Regions from separate parts of the Pseudarthrobacter sp. NPDC080039 genome, predicted to be linked through region 3. Evidence: riboswitches for the same ligand, from Rfam matches in the RefSeq annotation. Region 3 holds a riboswitch; each other region holds the start of a gene.
What was found. A riboswitch is a leader RNA that binds a small molecule or an ion and turns the genes downstream of it on or off. The one in region 3 is predicted to bind thiamine pyrophosphate.
Positions count from the first base shown of each region.

Region 1 (3,271 bases), on a different contig from region 3:
ATCGACGAACAGATCCACAAGGCCCTTGAGCGCAAGGTCTTCCTGCCCTCCGGCGGGTCCCTGGTGATCGACCGCACCGAGGCCATGACAGTGGTGGACGTCAACACCGGCAAGTTCACCGGCAGCGGCGGCAACCTCGAGGAAACCGTCACCAAGAACAACCTCGAAGCAGCCGAAGAAGTGGTGCGCCAGCTGCGCCTGCGCGACATCGGCGGCATTATCGTCATCGACTTCATCGACATGGTCCTCGAATCCAACCGCGACCTTGTCCTGCGCCGGCTGGTGGAGTGCCTGGGCCGGGACCGGACCAAGCACCAGGTGGCCGAAGTGACGTCGCTGGGCCTTGTCCAGATGACCCGCAAGCGCATGGGCACCGGGTTGCTGGAAGTCTTTGGCGAGCAGTGTGAGGCCTGCGCCGGCCGCGGCGTGGTCACCCACGACGATCCGGTGGAACACCGCCGCGCAAACATCGTGGCCGCCGAGCACCACGTCCAGCGCACCGACAGCCGCCCCGAACCGCGGGCCGAGGTGCACCGTCCCGAGGCGCAGCGGACCGACAACGCCCAGCAGGGACCCCGTTCCGAGCGCAAGCGCCGGCGCGGACGCGGCGGCCAGCAACCCGAGGCTGCGCCGGTGCCCGCGGTGCAGGTCCACACGGTCCTGCCGGAGGCGGCAGACGCGGAGCGGCACGCCAAAGCAGAAGCCACCCGGCTTGCCCTGGCAAACATCGCGGCTGCTGCCCATGCCGCCCATCTGCACGACGATGAGGTGGCGGCTGCCCGGCAGGTGCCACCGGCTCCGCCTGCGCCTGCACCCATGGAGGAGAAGCACGACGCCGACGCCCCGGCCCGACCGGCGGCTGTCCTGACCTTCGGGGGAGAGGAAGTCCCGCTTCCCTTCGTGGAGCACGCGGAGGAGCACCACCCCAAGCCGGCCCTGACCCTGGACCGGCTCGCAGAAGCGTTCGCCCACCTGGGCCAGCCCGCATCCTCTGTCGAGGATGCACCCGGCAAGGCCGCCGCTGCCCCGACGGGCGCCGAACCTGCAGCTGACCAGCCGGCACCGGAAGGGCGGACTGCCGGGGGAGGGGAAGCGCGCGCCACCGTTGATGCTCCGGCTGAAAAGGACTATTCGGACCACACTCTGGAGCAGTCCCGGCAGCGGCGGCCGCGCCGCCACCGCGCTGCCAGCCGTGCCCAGGGCGCCGCCAACGAGACCGCGGTGCAGCACCACGAGAGTGTCCAGGCGACCGCGTCGGGCCACTCCCACGAGGCCAAGGCCCCGGAGACCGCTGTTCCGTCGGCTGAGGTGGGCAAGGCCGCCGAGGAACCGATCATCCTCGGTGTCGGTGTGCCCGCTTCGGAGCTGTAAGCCACACGTCCGGAACGGACAGCAGCACAGAAACAGCCAGGAGTCCCCGTTTTGTGGACAGTTCCCCCTGTAAGTACAGGGGGAATTCTCCGCACGGCGGGGATTTCTGCTGGGTGCAGGGAAGGGGCTGTCACCTTTTTCCGGATGCGCGCCAGCGGCTAGGCTGGACCTCGACACGGGGTGCCGAGCAGAAGGCCGGCTGAGATCCAGACCCGTTGAACCTGTCCGGCTAGCACCGGCGAAGGGATGTCTCTTGTCTACGACCCTTTCCATGACCCTTCCGGCCGTACCGGGTGCTCCTGCGGGGGCGCCCGTGGGCCGCGACGTTCCACGGGTACTTTCCATCGCGGGCTCCGATCCCTCGGGTGGAGCAGGGATCCAGGCAGACCTGAAAAGCATCGCCGCCCACGGTGGATACGGCATGGCCGTGATTACGGCCCTCACCGCACAGAACACACGGGGGGTGCAGGCCGTGCACGTTCCCCCGGTTGCGTTCCTGGCGCAGCAGCTGGACGCCGTCAGCGACGACATCAGCATCGACGCCGTCAAGATCGGCATGCTGGGAGATGAAGCGGTAATCCGCACTGTCCGCGGCTGGCTGGAGAAAGTACGTCCCGCCGTCGTGGTCCTGGACCCGGTGATGGTGGCAACCAGCGGTGACCGGCTGCTCAAGGAATCCGCCGAAGCTGCCCTCCGGGAACTGCTGCCTCTTGCCCATCTCATTACCCCCAACCTGCCCGAGCTTGCCATGCTGGTGGGGGCGGAGCCGGCGGAGAGCTGGGACGCGGCCCTGGACCAGGGGAAGCAGTTGGCGAAGACCACCGGAGCCACGGTACTGGTGAAGGGCGGCCACTTGGCGGGGACGGACTGCCCTGACGCGCTGGTCAACGCCTCAGGCCTGCTGGCACAGGACGTGGTGGAAGTCCGGGGCAACCGGATTGCCACCCGCAACAGCCACGGCACCGGCTGCTCCCTGTCTTCTGCGATGGCCACCGTGCAGGCCCGGGTGGGCGACTGGGAAGCGTCGCTGCGGACCGTGAAGCCCTGGCTCGCCGGTGCGCTTGAGAACTCCGGAGAGCTGGAGGTGGGCCACGGGAACGGGCCCGTGCACCACTTCCACCACCTGCGGCCCGCCCTTCATGAAGGGGGCTTCGCTGCCCGGCTGTGGGACGAAGCCCAACAGGACCTCGACGACATCTACGCGCTGGACTTTATCCGGAGCCTGGGCTCGGGCGAGCTTGAGGAGAAGGACTTCGCCTACTACCTGGCCCAGGATGCCCTTTACCTCAACGGCTACTCCAGGGTCCTGGCCCGGGCCAGCGCCCTCGCACCATCGGAAGCCGAGCAGCTGTTCTGGGCCGGCTCCGCACAGCAGTGCCTCGAGGTGGAATCGGAACTCCACCGCTCCTGGCTGAGTAGCCGCCCGGCGCAGAGCGGACTGGGCCCCGTCACAAAGGCATACGTGGACCACCTCACCGCGGCGTCGGCGTCGGGCAGCTATGCAGTCCTGGCTGCCGCCGTCCTGCCCTGTTTCTGGCTCTACGCCGAAGTGGGGGAGAAGCTCCACGCGCGGTTCGTTGCCGCCGGTGAGCCTGACGGGCACGCCTACGCCGCGTGGCTCCGCACCTATGCGGATGAGGCGTTTGCCGCGGCCACCCGCCGGGCCATATCGATCGTTGACGCCGCCGGACGGAACGCCTCTGCGCAGGAGAGGGCAGCGATGCTGACCGCGTTCAAACAGTCCTGCCGCCTGGAGGTGGCTTTCTTCGACGCGCCGAGGCTGCATTCCTGACGTTTGCAGGCCGGGCCGCCGCTATTATGGAGGGGCGCGGTTGCGGTGCAGTCTGCCGGCCCTGTGGTTCCTACCACAGCCGGCCCGCCGGAACCAGCCTCATTTGCG
Region 1 is NZ_JBFBKY010000012.1:61,037-64,307, forward strand. Features, by position in the region: gene AB0313_RS13965 (Rne/Rng family ribonuclease) at 1-1,371, shown strand, start outside; TPP riboswitch at 1,538-1,635, shown strand; gene thiD (bifunctional hydroxymethylpyrimidine kinase/phosphomethylpyrimidine kinase) at 1,643-3,163, shown strand.
Region 1: another riboswitch for thiamine pyrophosphate. It lies ahead of thiD (bifunctional hydroxymethylpyrimidine kinase/phosphomethylpyrimidine kinase); the one in region 3 lies ahead of thiC (phosphomethylpyrimidine synthase ThiC).

Region 2 (3,271 bases), on a different contig from region 3:
GATGATGTGTCCGCCCAGCACCACGTGTTCCAGGGCCTTGATCGTCCCGGGCACCGCCCGTGGATCTTCCCGGCACACCACGACGTCGGCGCGCGCCCCTTCCGCCAGGCCGTCCGCCCCCAGCCAGGCACGCGCTGCCCAGCAGGCCGCGTCAAGGGCTGCAGCCATGGGGAGCCCGGCGCCGTGCAGGGCAAGGATCTCGTCGGCAATCCGGCCGTGCCGGATCACGCTGCCCGCATCCGTGCCGGCAAAAATACGCACGCCGGCGGCATGGGCCTCCGCCACCCGCTCCAGCCTCCGTTCCCACAAGGCCCGCATGTGGGCCGCATAGCGGGGGAACTTGGCGTCGGCCTGCGCCGCAATGTCCGGGAAGGTGGCAATGTTGATCAGCGTGGGAACGATCGGTACGCCCTGTTCGGCGAACCGGGGCAGGTGCCGCGGCAGGAGTCCGGTGGCGTGCTCGATGCAGTCGATCCCTGCGTCCAGCATCTGGTCCAGGGTGTCTTCGGCAAAGCAGTGGGCGGTCACCCGGGCACCTTCGTCGTGGGCCGCCTGGACGGCATCACGTACGACGGCGGCAGGAAAGGAAGGCGCCAGGTCGCCGGCGCTGCGGTCGATCCAGTCCCCCACCAGCTTGACCCAGCCGTCGCCGTCGCGTGCCTGCTTGCGCACGGCCTCCACGAGGCCCTCAGGCTCCACCTCCTCCGCGAAGCCCCGCAGATAGCGGCGGGTACGGGCGATGTGCCGCCCGGCGCGGACCAGCACCGGGAACTCCGTTCCGCCCTGCATCCAGCGGGTATCGGCAGGGGACCCCGCGTCACGGACCAGCAGGGTTCCGGCGGTGAGGTCGGCCAGTGCCTGTTCCCTGGCAACAGGCGGATCCACCGGGCCGGCGGCCCCCAGCCCGATATGGCAGTGCGCGTCCACGAAGCCCGGCAGCACCCATCCGTCGAGCACCCTGCCCGGATGGGTTGCGGGCTTGCTGAAGGTGAGCCTTCCATCCACGGACCACAGCCCGTGCCGTACCTGGTCCGCGGCGGCCAGGACGGGCCCGCGGAAGTGGATGATGTCTGCCATGGGGCTCCTTTCGATGCCCGGTCAGGCTAGCACCGCAATTGTGACAAGCCTCGTCCAGGAGCCTGTGGTAGCTTCGTTCCTGACCACACGGGTGCCCTTGCAGGGGCTGAGATCGGGCTGTTGCAGCCTGCGACCGTTGAACCTGTCCGGATAATGCCGGCGAAGGAAGTGAGTATTCCCTTGAGTACACAAAACACCCAGCTGAACCCTGACCTCCTGCAGTCCGCGGGCGATTTCGGGGACGCATCGGAACAGCCCGTAACCCAGTCACTGAAGTCCCATTCACTCGCCTACGTCGAGGACGAAAAGGCGGGAATCCGGGTGCCGGTGACGGAAATTGCCCTGGAGCCGTCACCCAACGGCCAGGAAAACCCGCCGTTCCGGACCTACCGGACCGCGGGGCCCGGAAGCGACCCCGTGCGCGGCCTGCAGCCCTTCCGCTCGGAGTGGATCGCGGCGCGGGGGGACACCGAGCCCTACAGCGGCCGGGAGCGCAACCTGCTCGACGACGGCCGCTCCGCCGTGCGCCGCGGTGCCGCCTCCGCGGAGTGGAAGGGCGGACAGCCGGAGCCCCGCCGCGCCGTCGACGGCAGGACAGTGACGCAGATGCACTATGCCCGGCAGGGCATCATCACGCAGGAGATGCGCTTTGTGGCGCTGCGCGAAAACTGCGACGTTGAACTGGTCAGGAGCGAGGTGGCCGCAGGCCGCGCCATTATCCCCAACAACATCAACCACCCCGAATCCGAGCCGATGATCATCGGCAAGGCCTTCCTGGTGAAGATCAACGCCAACATCGGCAACTCCGCCGTGACCAGCTCCATCGCGGAGGAAGTGGACAAGCTGCAGTGGGCCACCCAGTGGGGCGCCGACACCGTCATGGACCTGTCCACGGGCGACGACATCCACACGACCCGCGAGTGGATCATCCGCAACTCCCCCGTGCCGATCGGCACCGTGCCGATCTACCAGGCCCTGGAAAAGGTGAACGGCGAAGCCAACGCGTTGACCTGGGAGATCTTCCGCGACACCGTCATTGAACAGTGCGAGCAAGGCGTGGACTACATGACCATCCACGCCGGCGTGCTTCTCCGGTACGTCCCGCTCACGGCAAACCGGGTGACGGGCATCGTCTCCCGGGGCGGATCGATCATGGCGGGCTGGTGCCTGGCCCACCACCAGGAAAACTTCCTGTACACGCACTTCGACGAACTGTGCGAAATCTTCGCCAAGTACGACGTCGCCTTCTCCCTCGGGGACGGCCTGCGCCCCGGTTCCACGGCGGACGCCAACGACGCCGCCCAGTTCGCCGAGCTGGACACGCTTGCCGAGCTCACCCAGCGCGCGTGGGAGTATGACGTACAAGTGATGGTGGAAGGCCCCGGCCACGTTCCCTTCCACCTGGTACGGGAAAACGTGGAGCGCCAGCAGGAGCTGTGCAAGGGTGCGCCCTTCTACACCCTGGGCCCGCTGGTGACCGACGTCGCCCCCGGCTACGACCACATCACCTCGGCAATCGGCGCCACCGAGATCGCCCGTTACGGCACCGCGATGCTCTGCTACGTCACCCCCAAGGAACACCTGGGCCTGCCCAACAAGGACGACGTCAAGACAGGCGTCATCACCTATAAGATCGCCGCCCACGCCGCAGACCTCGCCAAGGGGCACCCGGGGGCGCACGAACGTGATGATGCCCTGTCCAAGGCGCGGTTCGAATTCCGGTGGCGTGACCAGTTCGCCCTGTCTCTGGATCCGGTGACGGCGGAGGCCTTCCACGACGAAACCCTTCCCGCAGAACCCGCCAAGACCGCGCATTTCTGCTCCATGTGCGGGCCGAAGTTCTGCTCCATGCGGATCAGCCAGGACATCCGGGACGAATACGGGTCGGCCGACTCGCAGGCCGCCCTGGCGGAAATGGCCTCCGGCATGCGGGAGAAGAGCCAGGAATTCCTGGCGGCCGGCGGCAAGGTGTACCTGCCGGAGCTGCGGGTTCCCGCGGACAGCTAGGACGCCCGGGCCGGCTGGCTCCGGCTGACCTGGCTGATGAACTGCCGGATGGTCCGGTCCCCATCCGGGGAGTCATGGGGCCGGTGCCCTCCCGCGGCAACGCGGTGCAGGGCGCCGGTCTCCCGCAGGTAACCGGCAATTTCCTCGTACAACGGCTCCCAGCCACCGGTCAGGACGAGGGTGGGCA
Region 2 is NZ_JBFBKY010000004.1:10,101-13,371, forward strand. Features, by position in the region: gene AB0313_RS05940 (amidohydrolase family protein) at 1-1,077, opposite strand, end outside; TPP riboswitch at 1,155-1,262, shown strand; gene thiC (phosphomethylpyrimidine synthase ThiC) at 1,279-3,084, shown strand; gene AB0313_RS05950 (alpha/beta fold hydrolase) at 3,081-3,271, opposite strand, start outside.
Region 2: another riboswitch for thiamine pyrophosphate. It lies ahead of thiC (phosphomethylpyrimidine synthase ThiC); the one in region 3 lies ahead of thiC (phosphomethylpyrimidine synthase ThiC).

Region 3 (3,271 bases):
GCCGAGCTGGAGCAGTTCCTCGCATCAGGGGCAGTCGGCGACTGTTGCACCAGGTTCTTTGACGAGCACGGAGCGCCCGTCGACTCTCCGGCCGATGGTCGGGTGGTCAGCATTGACCTACACGCGCTGCGCAACATCAAACGGGTTGTGGGCGTCGCGACGGGGGCGAACAAGGCTTCGGGCGTGCGGGGCGCCATCCTCGGAGGGTTTATCGATGTCCTCATTATCGACTCAGCTCTCGCAGCCGCCCTCCTCTCACTCCAATAGAACCAAGCGCACATATGTGAGTATTCAGCGCTTTCTTGTGCAAACACGGGCTCCCGCAGTATGATGTCCATCACGCGATGCTGCGAGGATCCGATTGTCTTTGTCTAGGCAGCCGAATCCCCGCAAGTCATCACTGCTCAGTAACTCGTTGCCGGGCAGTGAAGGTGCGGGTGAACCCAAAAAGTCCACACGCGTAAATTCGCTGCTTACCGGCCAGAGGTCAGCAAGATACGGGCCGCCAAGCTTCGAATCAGTCGAAGGATGGAATGAAATGCGACTTGCTCATATGGATACTTTCCACACCCCGTTTGGGATGAGGCGTCGAGTCATCGCCGCTACGCAAGGTTGTACCGGCTGGATTAACAAGACGACACTCCGCCTGTTAGAACCCCCGGGGTCTTCGAAGATGTCGCTATCGGATGATTCAAAAGAGTCCTTCACTCCGAACGAAGCCGCCGCCCTCTTGGCCGCGCTCATCCGGATCGCCCAGATCAACGGAGAGATCTCAGAAGACAGGGAACGCCGCCTGGCAGACCAATGCCGCCAAGAACTTCTAAAAATCCGGGATGAGACCGACCTATGGAACAGTCAAACAATCCTGGATACGCTGAGCGAGCTCATCATGCGCTTGACCCTCCGAACTCAAGACAACGTCCTTCAAACGCTTTCACCTAAAAGGATGGCAGGACTGAAGGCTGCCCTGTTTGAGGCTGATAGCTCCAGTCGGCTCAGAAGCGGCCGAGCTCAGTAAATTCTGCTATCCCCTTGTTCGGCTGACCGCCAAACCCTTCGTCCCCGCAAGACGAAGTTCCGAAAGACTGTCAGATTTACTCGCTTGTCGTCGCAGATTTCTTCTCTAACGGCTACCTACCTTTTATGACGAAACGGCAAGGCGCGAGACCCCGGCCGAGAAAATCAGCAACATCGATGGCCCCCGACCGTACCGTGCGGCTGCGAATCGCGATGGCTACTCCCCTGCGAGACGTAAAAAGCCGAAAATGAAGATTCCGTCGAGCTAAGGATGCGGAGGATTCGGCACATCGGCGGCGCCGGCAAGGGAGCGGTTTACTCGAGCTTGGCGTGGCGCAGGTACTGGTAGACGGGTCTCGCGGCAGATCCCGTAGTCACGGGCAAGTAAGGCTTTTGGTACACCGCTGCCGGCGCGCTGGACCAGTTCGGCTGCGCGTTCCGGTGTGCGGGTATTTTCCCGTCCTTTGTAGGCGCGGCACTGATTAGCCAGGGGGATGCCTTCCTTTTGGCGTTGCCTAATGAGGGAGCGTTCGAATTCGGCGATGGCATCCATAACGGAGAGCATGAGATGGGCATGGAGGAGTCCTCACCGGTGAAGAAGGCTCTCTTCGACGAACTTCACGCGCACGCCTTTGCGGGTAAGGCCTTGGACCAGAGCCCGCAGATCGTCCAAGCTCCGGGCGAGCCGGCCCATGCTGTGCACCACCACGGTGCCGTCGCGGGCGAACTGCAGCAGTTCCGTGAGTTGCGGCCGGCTGTGTCCCTGCCGGAGGCCTTGTCCGTGAAGATCCTATCCAGGACCTGGCCTTCGAGCTGGCATTTACCATTCTGGGCCCGCGTGCTCACGCGCCCGTATCCAATCCGGCCCCGGCGGAGCGCGGCGCGGTACTCGCGGCTACTCCGACATATTTTCCCCCAGCCCACGGTCTCTGTAAGCTTGGTCACATCCACACGGGGGCCCTGGTGCAGGGGCTGAGATCGGGCTGATGCAGTCCGTGACCGTTGAACCTGTCCGGGTCATGCCGGCGAAGGAAGTAGGAAATCACTCATGAACGCCATGAATTCGCATTCGCTCGCCTATGCCCACGACCCGGAGCACGGCATTAGCGTCCCTGTCACGGAGATCGCCTTGGAGGATTCGCCGAACGGGATGAAGAATCCCCCCTTCACGGTCTACCGGACAGCTGGGCCGGGCAGTGATCCGGTGATCGGCCTGGAGCCGTTCCGGTCCGAATGGATCGAACTGCGGGCCGATACCGAGCCTTACGGTGGCCGGGAACGGAACCTGCTTGATGACGGCAAGTCCGCGGTGCGGCGCGGTGCTGCTTCGGCCGAGTGGAAGGGTGCCCAGCCTGTTCCCCGGCGTGCCGTAGACGGCCGGACCGTCACCCAGATGCACTACGCCCGCCAGGGCATCATCACCCCGGAGATGCGCTTCGTGGCGGTACGGGAGAACTGCGACGTTGAACTGGTCCGCTCCGAAGTCGCCGCCGGCCGGGCGATCATCCCGAACAACATCAACCACCCCGAGTCCGAGCCGATGATCATCGGCAAAGCGTTCCTGGTGAAGATCAACGCCAACATCGGCAACTCCGCCGTGACGTCCTCCATTGCCGAGGAGGTAGACAAACTGCAGTGGGCGGCCCAATGGGGCGCCGACACCGTGATGGACCTCTCAACCGGGGATGACATCCACACCACCCGTGAATGGATCATCCGCAACTCACCCGTCCCGATCGGCACCGTGCCGATCTACCAAGCGCTGGAAAAAGTCAATGGGCAAGCCAACGAGTTGACGTGGGAGATCTACCGCGACACCGTGATCGAACAGTGCGAGCAGGGCGTGGACTACATGACCGTCCACGCCGGCGTGCTGCTGCGCTACGTACCCCTGACCGCAAACCGGGTGACGGGGATCGTGTCCCGTGGCGGGTCAATCATGGCGGGTTGGTGCCTGGCCCACCATCAGGAGAACTTCCTGTACACGCACTTCGACGAGCTCTGCGAGATTTTCGCGAAGTACGACGTCGCGTTCTCCCTCGGTGACGGTCTGCGCCCGGGTTCCACGGCGGATGCCAACGACGCGGCCCAGTTCGCCGAACTGGACACCCTGGCCGAACTGACAAAGCGCGCCTGGACGTACGATGTGCAGGTCATGGTCGAAGGACCCGGTCACATCCCGTTCCACCTGGTCCGTGAAAACGTCGAACGCCAGCAGGAACTCTGCGACGGCGCACCCTTTTACACCCTGGGG
Region 3 is NZ_JBFBKY010000014.1:6,777-10,047, forward strand. Features, by position in the region: gene AB0313_RS14770 (sugar-binding transcriptional regulator) at 1-267, shown strand, start outside; gene AB0313_RS14775 (hypothetical protein) at 539-1,018, shown strand; partial or broken gene AB0313_RS14780 (recombinase family protein) at 1,333-1,926, opposite strand; TPP riboswitch at 1,959-2,068, shown strand; gene thiC (phosphomethylpyrimidine synthase ThiC) at 2,066-3,271, shown strand, end outside.